Regions from separate parts of the Streptomyces sp. NPDC003248 genome, predicted to be linked through region 3. Evidence: riboswitches for the same ligand, from Rfam matches in the RefSeq annotation. Region 3 holds a riboswitch; each other region holds the start of a gene.

Region 1 (4,205 bases), on a different contig from region 3:
CGACGAGGAGCTCGCCCGGTTCGCCGAGGAGGGCCCCACGCCGGAGGAGATGGAGCGGGCCCAGGCCCAGCTGGAGCGCGAGTGGCTGGACCGTCTCGGCACGGTCGCCGGCCGCGCCGACGAACTGTGCCGGTTCGCCGTGCTCTTCGGTGATCCGCAGCTCGCCCTGACCGCCGTCCAGCGCGTGCTGGACGTCACGGCGGAGGAGGTGCGGGAGGTCGCCGAGGCCCGCCTGCGCCCCGACAACCGGGCCGTGCTGGTCTACGAGCCCGTCGAGGGCGCTGAAGAAGGCGCCGAGGGCGCCGAGGGCAACGACACTGCCGACGACACCGCCGACGCGGACGAGAACGAGGAGGCGGCCAAGTGACCGAGCTCGCCACGATGGACTTCCACCCCCAGCCGCAGGCGGGCGACGCCAGGCCGTGGGCGTTCCCGGCCCCCGCGCGCGGGGCGCTCGACAACGGCCTGACCGTCCTGCACTGCCACCGCCCGGGGCAGCAGGTGGTCGCCGTCGAGATCATCCTCGACGCGCCCCTGGACGCCGAGCCGGCCGGTCTCGACGGTGTCGCCACGATCATGGCGCGGGCCTTCTCGGAGGGCACCGACAAGCACTCCGCCGAGGAGTTCGCCGCCGAGCTGGAGCGCTGCGGCGCCACCCTCGACGCGCACGCCGACCACCCCGGCGTCCGGCTGAGCCTGGAGGTCCCGGCCTCCCGCCTGGCCAAGGCCCTCGGCCTGATCGCCGACGCCCTGCGGGCGCCCGCGTTCGCCGACAGCGAGGTCGAGCGTCTGGTGCGCAACCGCCTCGACGAGATCCCGCACGAGCTGGCCAACCCCTCCCGGCGCGCCGCCAAGGAGCTCTCCAAGGAGCTCTTCCCGGCCGCCACGCGCATGTCGCGGCCGCGCCAGGGCACCGCCGACACGGTCGAGAAGATCGACTCCGGGGCCGTCCGGTCCTTCTACGAGAAGCACGTCCGCCCCGCCACGGCCACCGCGGTGGTCGTCGGCGATCTGACGGGCATCGACCTCGACGCGCTCCTCGGGGACACCCTGGGCGCCTGGACGGGCTCCTCGGCCCAGCCGCGGCCGGTGCCGCCGGTGACCGCCGACGACACCGGCCGGGTCGTCATCGTGGACCGCCCCGGCGCCGTCCAGACGCAGCTGCTGATCGGCCGCGTCGGTCCCGACCGGCACGCGCGCGTGTGGCCCGCGCAGGTGCTCGGCACGTACTGCCTCGGCGGCACCCTCACCTCCCGTCTGGACCGCGTCCTGCGCGAGGAGAAGGGCTACACCTACGGCGTGCGCTCCTTCGGCCAGGTGCTGCGCTCCGCGCCGGACGGCACGGGCGCCGCGATGCTCGCCATCAGCGGCTCCGTGGACACCCCCAACACGGGCCCCGCGCTGGAGGACCTCTGGAAGGTGCTGCGCACCCTCGCCGCCGAGGGGCTCACCGACGCCGAGCGGGACGTCGCCGTGCAGAACCTGGTCGGTGTCGCGCCGCTGAAGTACGAGACCGCCGCGGCCGTGGCCGGCACCCTGGCCGACCAGGTCGAGCAGCACCTGCCCGACGACTACCAGGCGACGCTGTATCAGCAGCTCGCCGCGACCGGCACCGTGGAGGCCACCGCGGCGGTCGTCAGCGCCTTCCCGGTGGACCGCCTGGTGACCGTGCTCGTCGGTGACGCCGGCCGGATCAAGGACGCGGTCGAGGCCCTGGGCATCGGTGAGGTGAAGGTCGTTCCGGCCGAGTAGCGGCGGGGGTCCTCCCCACGGCGAGGCGCGCGCCCCGAGGTGACAGGGGTGCGCGCGGGGCCCTGGCGACCGGCCGGTCGCCAGGGCCCTTCGATGTCCGAAAGGGATGTCCGAATTGAGGGAGAGGCTGCCTGTCTGCCCTGTGGCATGCGCTACAAAAACCGGGGGGCGTTTGGGGATTGATCGCGGGCGCGTCTAGGTTCGTCCGGGCTGTTCGTCGGGCAGTGCGCCGCATCCGCGGCACCGGACAGCCATCGCCGAGTCCCCGTACGGCGCGAGCCAGGGGAGCCGGGGACCCAACGATGAAGTCCCTGGGGTGAATCGGACGCCCGCGCGTGTCGCGAGGGGGTCCGTAGGAGACCTTCCTGCTCCGAACCCGTCAGCTAACCCGGTAGGCGAGAGGGAAGGAAAGGACCGCTCAACTTCATGGCGTTCACCTGCGCCACCGGGAAGCACCGTCGTCCCGGCCGGATGAAGCGCACCTCCGCCCGCGCGGCGGGCATCGCGGCGCTCACCACCACCGGCGTCATCGGCACCGCCGCCTCCGGTCCCGCCCTCGCCGCGGAGCCCTCCGCCGAGCAGACCGGGCTCATCCCCGTCGTCGCCATCGGTGACACGGTCGCCGAGCGGATCGACGAGCAGGCCACCGCGCAGAAGCAGGCCGCGCAGGCGGAGGCCGCGCGCAAGGAGGCCGCCGCCGAGGCCGCCGAGAGGGTCAAGGAGGAGCGCGAGGCACGTGCCCGCGCCGCCCGTGAGGCCGAGCGCAAGCGCCTCAACGCCTTCGTGGCGCCGATCACCGGCTCCTACGTCTCCACCGCCTACCGGGCGAGCAGCTCCCTGTGGTCGTCCGGGAGCCACACCGGCATCGACTTCCACGCCTCGACCGGCACGGCCGTGCACGCGGTCGGGGCCGGCACCGTCGTCGAGGCCGGCTGGGGCGGTGCCTACGGCAACCAGGTCGTGCTCCGGATGAGCGACGGCACGTACACCCAGTACGGTCACCTGTCGTCGATCAGCGTCTCGGTGGGCCAGAAGGTCACCGCCGGCCAGCGGATAGCCCTCTCCGGCGCGACCGGCAACGTCACCGGCCCGCACCTGCACTTCGAGGCCCGCACGAGCGCCGAGTACGGCTCGGACATCGACCCGGTCGCCTACCTCCGCAAGCACGGCGTGAGCCTCTGACGACGTCCGGGCCGACCCCTGATCGACGTCCGGGGTGCCCTCTGAACGACGTCCGGGGCGACCCTTGATCGACGTCCGGGGTGCCCTCTGAACGACGTCCGGGGCGCCCCCTGAACCACGTCCGGGGCCCAGCCTCCGGCGACACCCCGGTGACGCATGCGAACCGCCGGCACCACCCGGCGACGCGTCCCCGTCTGTGACGGCACCCGGCGACACATCCTCCCGCCCCGGCCCCCGCGGCCGGGGCTTTCGCCGTTTTTCTGCGCCTCGCTGTCCAAAAAATATCCCTGGATTCCGGCCCGCCGTCGGAATGTGCGGTTCACTGCAATAGAGTCACTGAACACACGTCATTCGTCGACGTTTCACGGGGATTAAGGCGGAGGTCGGTCATGCGTATTCCGGCGCACTCGGTGTGCACGGCCATCCGGGACGACATCGTCGCGGGTGTCTACGAGCGCGGCAGCCGCCTCACCGAGGAACTCCTCGCCCGCCGCTACGGAGTCTCCCGCGTCCCCGTCCGGGAGGCGCTGCGCACGCTGGAGGCGGAGGGGTTCGTCGTCACGCGGCGGCACGCGGGCGCGTGCGTCGCCGAACCGACCGAGCAGGAGGCCGCCGACCTGCTGGAGATGCGCATGCTCCTGGAGCCGCTCGGCGCCTCCCGGGCCGCCCAGCGACGCACCGAGGCACACCTCAAGGTGCTGCGCGGCCTCGTCCGGCTGGGCCAGGAGCGCGCCAGGAGGGGCAGCAGCGAGGATCTGCGCTCCCTGGGCGGCTGGTTCCACGAGACGCTCGCCCAGGCCTCCGGCAGCCATGCCCTGACCTCGACGCTCACCCAGCTCCGGCACAAGATCGCCTGGATGTACGCGGTGGAGGCGCCGGCCAACCCGGTGGAGTCCTGGGCGGAGCACGGCGCGATCGTGGACGCGGTGGCGCGCGGGGACGGCGATCGCGCGCGGTCGCTCACGGCGCTCCACACCGAGCGCTCCTCCACCGCGCACCGGCTGCGCTTCGCGGGCGGAGAACGCCAGGACCGTGTGAGGACTTCGCAACACGTCGTAAACATGTCGGGCCCGCGTCATTAACACGAGAGCCGTATACAAAGAAGGGATATTCGGCGGAGGCGTATTTCCGCTGCCCATTTCCCGGCGCGCCCGGAATTTCCGACGGCGCGTCGTTCGTATGCTCGCACGCTGGGGTCGGCATGCTTCCGGCAATTTCCCCCGGCAGGCCTCCCCGAATCCCCGGGCAGCCCAAGCGGACCCGCGCAAGCC
Region 2 (4,205 bases), on a different contig from region 3:
CTCCCCGCCGAACCGACCCCCGGCGAGGACCTCATCTCCGGCCTCATCCGCGCCTCCGACCACGGTGAGCACCTCACCGAGAACGAGGCCGCCGCCATGGCCTTCATCCTGCTGTTCGCCGGTTTCGAGACCACCGTCAACCTCATCGGCAACGGCACCTACGCCCTGCTCACCCACCCCGGCCAGCGCCGGCGGCTCCAGGACTCCCTGGCCGCCGGCGACCCCGGCCTGCTGGAGACCGGCATCGAGGAACTCCTGCGCTTCGACGGTCCCGTGGAGCTCGCCACCTGGCGCTTCGCCACCCACCCGCTCACCATCGGCGGCCAGGACATCGCACCCGGCGACCCCGTCCTCGTCGTCCTCGCGGCCGCCGACCGCGACCCGGAGCGCTTCACCGACCCCGACACCCTGGACCTCTCCCGCCGCGACAACCAGCACCTCGGCTACGGCCACGGCATCCACTACTGCCTGGGCGCCCCGCTCGCCCGGCTGGAGGGCCGGACCGCGCTCGCCACCCTCCTCACCCGGCTGCCCGACCTGCGCCTCGCGGCGGACCCGGCCGACCTGAGGTGGCGCGGCGGTCTCATCATGCGCGGACTGCGCACCCTCCCCGTGGAGTTCACGCCCCCCACGCCCCGGTGAGCGACGCACGCCCCGCCGGCCACCACCCCCCACACCCCGCAGCCGTCCGCTGACCGACCGTCATGTGAGGGAACGGCGAAGCGGAGGTGTCGGCTTCTCGACTCTGTGATCTTCACGTGATCCGCGCGGCATTAACTTGTGACAAGTGATCGTGTGCCGATACGTTCACTCGTCAGCGCGGCGCCTCGGCACCATCCGTCGCGCGGGTCAATGCTGTCTCGAGAAAGGCCCCCCGCATGCTCACCGGGAACGGTCGTCATCGTCGCCCCCGCCAGGCCCCGGCCCTCCTCGTCGCGGCCGGTGTGACCGGCTCGGCCATCGCCATCCCGCTGCTCGGCGCCACCGGCGCGAGCGCCGCGGACAACACGGTCTGGGACACGGTGGCGGAGTGCGAGACCGGGGGCTCCTGGAGCGCCAACGAGGGCGGCGGCGAGTACGGCGGCCTGTCCCTGACCCAGGAGAACTGGGAGGCGTACGGCGGGCTCGACTACGCCCCGCGCCCGGACCTGGCCAGCCGCAACCAGCAGATATCCGTCGCCCAGAAGGTCCTCGCGGACCAGGGCGTCGGCGCGTGGGGCACGTGCGGGCTGACGTCCGGTCTGAGCGCGGACTCCGGCTCGGCGGACCTGGACACCGGCGTGGCCGAGGATTCGTCCGACTCCTCCGTGACGTCCGGCCTGTCCGACCTGTCCAAGGAGTCGTCCGACTCGTCGGATTCCTCCGGCTCCTCCTCCAAGTCCTCCGACTCCTCCGGCTCCTCCGCGGATTCCGGCGAGGACTCCACCGGTGCGGCCACCGGATCCGCCACGGATTCTCCGGAAGCGTCCGCATCGTCCCCTTCTTCCTCTTCCTCCTCCGCGTCGGACAAGTCCGCAACGTCCGACACGTCCACCGGTTCCGGTGCGAGCGGCTCCGCGGCGGGCGGCGGCTCGTCCACCGCGACCCCGGAGGCGGACGCCTCGGACAACCCGGCCCAGGACGTGGGCTCATGGAGCCTGATCGACACCGGTTCGGCCGACGCGCTGTCCAGCGGCACCACGTCCAGCGGCACCGCGTCCGACGACACCGCGTCCGACGACACCGCGTCCACCGGCTCGGGCCGCCACCGCGGCGGCAGCGCCGAGGAGACGACGGCCGACGGCACCACCACCGCCTCCTCCGGCCGGCATGCCGCCGACACCCTCAGCGGCACGGCGGCCACCTACACCGTCCAGGCGGGCGACTCCCTCGTCACCATCGCCGACTCCCTTGGCCTCGACGGCGGATGGCGTGCGCTCTACGCCGAGAACAAGGACGTCATCGGCGCCGACCCGGGCAACATCGTGCCCGGTCAGACGCTTGCGACAGGCGTCGAATAGGGCGTAAAAGCCGTGAAAACGGGGGGAGTTCACGTCACGCTTCGCGCCGAATGTCCGGTTTGGCGAAAGTGTGGGATGAGTCTCAGAAGCCCTGATCGTCTTTGAAATTCCCCCGATCGCCTGCCTACGGTCAGGACCGCTCGGCAACCCGAGCCCCGGCCGTCGCAACGCCGAATCCTGCCAGCGGCCACCCGGGAACAGTCGTCGCGTCAAGCGCCGCAGGCAGGAGCGGGGGACCCAAGGTAAGTGCCGCACCGGGTGGTTGACGGACGCGGCTAGGGGTGAAGCCACGCCTTCCGAAGAAGAGGCGTGGCCGGGCAACTCAACCGGCCCGAACCCGACAGCTCACCTCGCAGGCGTCGGTGAGGGGATCGATCCATGCTGTTCTCCGGCAAGGGCAAGCACCGTCGTCCGTCCAAGGCCACCCGCGCCATCGCCGTCGCCGGTGTCACCGGCGCCGCCGTCGCCGCCCCGCTGATGGCGGCCGGCAACGCCTCCGCCGCCACCGCCTCCGAGTGGGACGCGGTCGCCCAGTGCGAGTCCGGCGGCAACTGGTCCATCAACACCGGCAACGGCTACTACGGCGGCCTCCAGTTCTCCGCCTCCACCTGGGCCGCGAACGGCGGCACGCAGTACGCCGCCACCGCCGACAAGGCCACCAAGTCCCAGCAGATCCAGATCGCCGAGAAGGTCCTCGCGAGCCAGGGCAAGGGCGCCTGGCCGGTCTGCGGCAAGGACCTGTCCGGCGCCGCCTACACCGGCGGCACCTCCTCGTCCGACTCCTCCGACTCCTCGGCCGGCTCCTCCAGCGGTACTTCCACGGGCTCCGGCTCCGGTTCCTCGGCGGACTCCGGCACCACGAGCCGTTCGACCGAGCAGCAGAGCACCTCCCGCTCCACCGAGCGCCCGGCCGCCGAGAGCCAGAAGACGGTCACCACCCCGACCGGCGAGAAGGTCGAGAAGGGCGACGGCGAGTACAAGGTGGTCACCGGCGACACCCTCAGCTCCATCGCCCAGGAGCAGGACGTCGCGGGCGGCTGGGAGAAGCTGTTCCAGCTCAACAAGGACATCGTCGACGACGCCGACCTCATCTACCCTGGCCAGCAGCTGCACCTGAAGTGACACCTGGCTCCCAGGGTGGCCACAGCCCCCGCACAGGTGTGGTCCGCACACTGAAGACCTCGTGAGGGTCCCCCCCGTCCCCACGGGCGCCCCGCCCCGGCGCGCGTTCCCCCGTACGCGCCGGGGCGGGGTATTTCTTTGCCCGCCCGCCATCCGCCTGTTGGTCACCCTCTTTGTTCCGGGCGGGAACAATGTGTACCGTCAGCCTGTCCACGGGGCGGTCGGTCGGCTGTCGGCGGCCCCGGGACGGTTAGGCTCTAGTCGCAAGGCCACATCAAGGGATCAACAAGGGCCGCCCGCGGCCCACGTGCCCCGCACAACCAGCGTCACATCCCACGAAGGAGATGCTCGTGCCGTCCATCGACGTCGTCGTAGCCCGGGAAATCCTGGACTCCCGAGGCAACCCCACGGTCGAGGTCGAGGTCGGCCTCGACGACGGCAGCACGGGTCGTGCCGCCGTCCCGTCCGGCGCCTCCACCGGCGCCTTCGAGGCCATCGAGCTCCGCGACGGTGACCCGAACCGCTACCAGGGCAAGGGCGTCGAGAAGGCCGTCCTCGCCGTCATCGAGCAGATCGGCCCGGAGCTGGTCGGCTACGACGCCACCGAGCAGCGCCTGATCGACCAGGCGATGTTCGACCTGGACGCCACCGACAACAAGGGCTCCCTGGGCGCCAACGCCATCCTCGGCGTCTCCCTCGCCGTCGCCCACGCCGCCTCCGAGGCCAGCGACCTGCCGCTGTTCCGCTACCTGGGCGGCCCGAACGCGCACCTGCTGCCGGTGCCGATGATGAACATCCTGAACGGCGGCTCGCACGCCGACTCCAACGTGGACATCCAGGAGTTCATGATCGCCCCCATCGGCGCGGAGTCCTTCTCCGAGGCCCTGCGCTGGGGCACCGAGGTCTACCACACCCTGAAGAAGGTCCTGAAGAGCAAGGGCCTGTCCACCGGCCTCGGCGACGAGGGCGGCTTCGCCCCGAACCTCGGCTCCAACCGCGAGGCCCTCGACCTCATCCTCGAGGCGATCAAGGAGGCCGGCTACACCCCCGGCGAGCAGATCGCCCTGGCGCTCGACGTCGCCG
Region 3 (4,205 bases):
TGCTGCGGCTGGCGGCGGGGGAGTCCTTCACCACGCCGCTCTTCGCCGGTCTGTGGAGCGACGGCGGCTTCGGCGGCGCGAGCCGCGCCTGGCACGCCTACCAGCGCGGGTACGTGATCCCGGACGCCGAGCGGGACCGGCCCGTGCTCTTCAACTCCTGGGAGGCCACCTTCTTCGACATCTCGGAGGAACAGCAGGCGACCCTCGCACGCCGCGCCGCGGCCATCGGCGTCGAGCTGTTCGTGGTCGACGACGGCTGGTTCGGGGCCCGCACCGGCGACCACGCGGGACTCGGCGACTGGCGCCCCAACCCCGACCGCTTCCCCAACGGCCTCAAGCCGCTCGCGGACCAGGTGCACGCGCTCGGGATGCAGTTCGGCATCTGGGTCGAGCCCGAAATGGTCAATCCGGACAGCGACCTCTACCGGGCGCACCCCGACTGGGTCCAGTTCCAGCCCGGACGGAAGCGGACGGAGTTCCGCAACCAGCTCGTCCTCAACCTCGCCCGCGAGGACGTCCAGGAGTACCTCTGGCAGCAGCTCGACACCCTCCTGTCCAGCGCGCCCATCGACTACGTCAAGTGGGACTTCAACCGCTGCTTCACCGACGCCGGCTGGCCGGACGACCCCTACCCGCAGCGGCTCTGGGTCGACCACGTGCGCGCCCTGTACGCGCTGTTCGACCGGTTGCGGGCGGCCCACCCGGGCGTCGCCTTCGAGTCCTGCTCCGGTGGCGGCGGGCGGATCGACCTCGGTGTCGCGGGCCGGACCGACCAGGTGTGGACGTCCGACAACACCGACCCGCTGGACCGGCTCGCCATCCAGCACGGCTTCAGCCAGGTGCACCCGGCGCGGATCATGGCCGCCTGGGTCACCGACAGCCCCAACACCCAGCTCAACGGCAGGGCCAGCTCGCTGCGCTTCCGGTTCGTCAGTGCCATGGCCGGTGTGCTCGGCGTCGGCGGGGACCTCTCCGAGTGGACCGAGGAGGAGCTCGCCGAGGCGCGCGGCTGGGTCGAGCTCTACAAGGAGATCCGGCCCCTCGTGCAGCACGGCGACCTGTACCGGCTGCGGCCCCCGGAGGGCGGTCTGAGCGCCGTGCAGTACGTGCGCGGGGACGAGAGCGTCGCCCTCGCCTGGCTCCAGGCGCAGCGCTACGGCGAGCCGGCACCGGCGCTGCGGCTGCGCGGCCTGGACCCGGCAGAGTCGTACGAATGCCTTGAAACGGGTGAAGTGCACCGCGGGGCGGTGCTGCTGCACCACGGGCTGCGCACCGGGCTGCGCGGCGACCTCGATGCGACGGTTATCCGACTGCGTCGCATCTGAGAGTTCTGTCCGGATTGGATTCCTTCATCACAACTCGCTTTGGAATAAAGGAGCCTGGAGGCGTGTCACGTGAGGAGCGTCATATCCGTGACCGTGCGTCGCCCGTCATGCTCACGTAATCAAGGCGTTTTTCATGGGCGTTCCGGGAAGTGCGGGCCTCGCGGTACACGGAAAGTGACGGGGGATTCTCACAGAGGATCAAGAGAAAGGCGTGAACAGCGCAACCGCTGCTTGTTCCTGTGCGTCCTGGTCGCTTACGTTCCACACCAATCCGGACGGACGCCCAATCCTGCCGCCGCCCGGAGCCCGCACACACTCACCCGTACGTGGCAGGAGCGGGGGACCCACAGGTAGAACCGCCTGTTCCGGTCTCCGGAACGGCTAGGGGTAAAGCCGTGCCTCGGCGCGGCCGGGCATCTCCAGCCCGCACCCGACAGCTCACCTCGCAGGCGCCGGAGAGGAATGCGACATGCCCGCGAAGGGTAAGCACCGCCGCCCGAAGACCCCGCGCTTCACCCGCTCCATCGCCGTCGCCGGAACGGGCGGCGCCGCGCTCGCCCTCCCGCTCATGGGTGCCGCCGGCGCCCATGCCGCGCCGGCCCAGTCGGCGGCCCGGTCGGTCTCCGCCGTCGCGGAGACGTCCGTCCAGGCCGCTCCGGCGGCGCAGCAGGCCGCCGCCGACGCGACGTCCGCCACCGAGACCCGGACCTACACCGTGGTGGCCGGCGACTACCTCTCGAAGATCGCGGAGGAGCAGAGCGTCAGCGGCGGCTGGCAGGAGCTGTACGAGGACAACCGTCAGGCCGTCGGCGCGGACCCGTCGCTGATCCACCCGGGCCTCAAGCTGTCGATCGGCGAGAAGGCGGCCACGACCGGCACCACCAAGTCGCCGTCCACGTCCTCCGGTTCCTCCTCCTCGTCGAAGTCGTCGCAGACCTCGAAGTCCTCGCAGACCTCGAAGTCCTCGAAGGCGTCGGAGTCCACGCAGTCCTCGACGTCGGCGAAGTCCTCCGGCTCCGCCGCCGGGTCGGCCACGCAGAGCGCCGGGAACACCACCGCCTCCAGCGGCTTCGTCCTCCCCGTGGCGAGCGCCGCCATCGGCACCCCGTACCGGATGTCCGGCAGCATGTGGTCCAGCGGCTACCACACCGGCGTCGACTTCGTCGTCTCGACCGGCACCTCCCTCAAGGCCGTCGGCGCGGGCACGGTCGTCTCCGCCGGCTGGGGCGGCGCCTACGGCAACCAGGTCGTCATCAAGCTCGCCGACGGCTACTACGCCCAGTACGCCCACCTGTCCTCGCTCTCCGTCTCGGCCGGCCAGACCGTCTCCGCGGGACAGCAGATCGGCCTGTCCGGCGCGACCGGCAACGTGACCGGCCCCCACCTGCACTTCGAGATCCGCACCACGCCGAACTACGGCTCGGACATCGACCCGGTCGCCTACCTCCGCTCGCACGGGGTCTCCGTCGGCTGACCCCGCGCGGCCACCCGCCCGGCACGCCACCGCAGGCCGGACCCGTTCACCGGGTCCGGCCTGCGGTGTCTTTGCACGTTCGTGATCACTGTGTTGCGGTCGTATGGCAGGTCCCGCCGGACCGTCGACAGCGCGGGCGGAGGGGGGACACAGTGATCTCCGGCAAGGAACAACCGCTTTCCCCGCCCCCCGCATGTCCGATTCCTCGAACATCGTTCGGCTGCGTGGACGGCGACCGGGCCATCGCGAGGTGGCCGACCCCACGACCACGCTCATCGTGAAGGACCACAAGTGAACCCCACCCGACGCCGAAGAACCGTCGCCGTCACCGCCGCCGCCCTGCTGGCCGGACTCTTCTCCGCGCCCACCGGCCAGGCCGCCGAGCAGCCGCGCCGGATCGTCGAGAACCTCGACCGCGGCCTGGTCGCCGTACCGTCCGGCGAGGGCACCTTCCTCAGCTGGCGCCTGCTCGGCACCGAGTACGCCCGGTACGGCGACGCGATCGCCTTCAACGTGTACAAGAACGGCCGCCGGCTGAACCGCGAGCCGATCAGGAAGTCGACGACCTACCAGGACGACTCCCGGGGCACGGGGACGTACACCGTGCGCGCGGTGGTCGACGGACACGAGCAGCGGCCGAGTTCCGCCGCCCTCGACTTCGCCGACGGGTACGCCGAGATCCCGCTCGCCGCGGCCGACGGCTACACCGTCCAGCACGCCTGGCCCGGCGACCTCGACGGCGACGGACGCTACGAGCTCGTCGTCAGCCGGCTCTCCCAGACCCGGGACAGGTCCGACCTGCTGGAGGCCTACACCCTCTCCGGCGAGCGGCTCTGGCGGGTCGACCTCGGCCCCGGCTCCTACACCCAGGCCGGCGGGAACGGCGCCAACGACCCCGCGCCCGCCGCCGTCAGCGGCTCCACCGCGATCGGCGGCTACCGCAACGACGACAACGTCACCGTGTACGACCTCGACAGCGACGGCAAGGCCGAGGTACTGGTGCACACCGCCGACGGCACCACCTTCGCGGACGGCGCACAGGTCACCGCCGCCTCGCCCGCGAACCAGTTCGTCTCGGTGATCGACGGCGCGACCGGCACCGAGCGCACCCGGCAGCCCGTCCCCGACGACTTCGTCGCCGACGGCCCCTCCGGCGGCCACTTCGGCATCGCCTACCTGGACGGCGTCCACCCGAGCCTGGTCACCAAGCTGGTCACCCGCGTCGGCGCCAAGCGCGGCGCCTTCCGGATCCTCTTCCAGACCTGGGACTTCGACGGCACGGACCTGACCCGCCGTTGGAAGTACGTCGTCCCCTCCGACAGCGGCGCGACCAGCTTCCACCAGATCCGCACCGTCGACGTCGACAGGGACGGCCGGGACGAGATCGCCGACGGCAACTACGTCGT

What was found. Region 3 has a riboswitch for cyclic di-AMP ahead of ACZ3KJ_RS31840 (M23 family metallopeptidase). Riboswitches for the same ligand answer to the same signal wherever they lie in the genome.
Region 1: linked by a shared signal. The riboswitch ahead of ACZ3KJ_RS22710 (M23 family metallopeptidase) and the one ahead of ACZ3KJ_RS31840 (M23 family metallopeptidase) in region 3 are both predicted to bind cyclic di-AMP.
Region 2: linked by a shared signal. The riboswitch ahead of ACZ3KJ_RS16495 (transglycosylase family protein) and the one ahead of ACZ3KJ_RS31840 (M23 family metallopeptidase) in region 3 are both predicted to bind cyclic di-AMP.

The regions. Positions count from the first base shown of each region.
Region 1 covers NZ_JBVHDT010000009.1:307,137-311,341, reverse strand. Annotated here, with positions in the region: gene ACZ3KJ_RS22720 (M16 family metallopeptidase) at 1-367, shown strand, start outside; gene ACZ3KJ_RS22715 (M16 family metallopeptidase) at 364-1,752, shown strand; cyclic di-AMP (ydaO/yuaA leader) riboswitch at 1,998-2,165, shown strand; gene ACZ3KJ_RS22710 (M23 family metallopeptidase) at 2,179-2,934, shown strand; gene ACZ3KJ_RS22705 (GntR family transcriptional regulator) at 3,324-4,016, shown strand.
Region 2 covers NZ_JBVHDT010000006.1:85,033-89,237, reverse strand. Annotated here, with positions in the region: gene ACZ3KJ_RS16505 (cytochrome P450 family protein) at 1-642, shown strand, start outside; gene ACZ3KJ_RS16500 (transglycosylase family protein) at 879-2,000, shown strand; cyclic di-AMP (ydaO/yuaA leader) riboswitch at 2,205-2,374, shown strand; gene ACZ3KJ_RS16495 (transglycosylase family protein) at 2,379-3,122, shown strand; gene eno (phosphopyruvate hydratase) at 3,473-4,205, shown strand, end outside.
Region 3 covers NZ_JBVHDT010000019.1:137,423-141,627, reverse strand. Annotated here, with positions in the region: gene ACZ3KJ_RS31845 (alpha-galactosidase) at 1-1,325, shown strand, start outside; cyclic di-AMP (ydaO/yuaA leader) riboswitch at 1,633-1,790, shown strand; gene ACZ3KJ_RS31840 (M23 family metallopeptidase) at 1,795-2,799, shown strand; gene ACZ3KJ_RS31835 (rhamnogalacturonan lyase family protein) at 3,091-4,205, shown strand, end outside.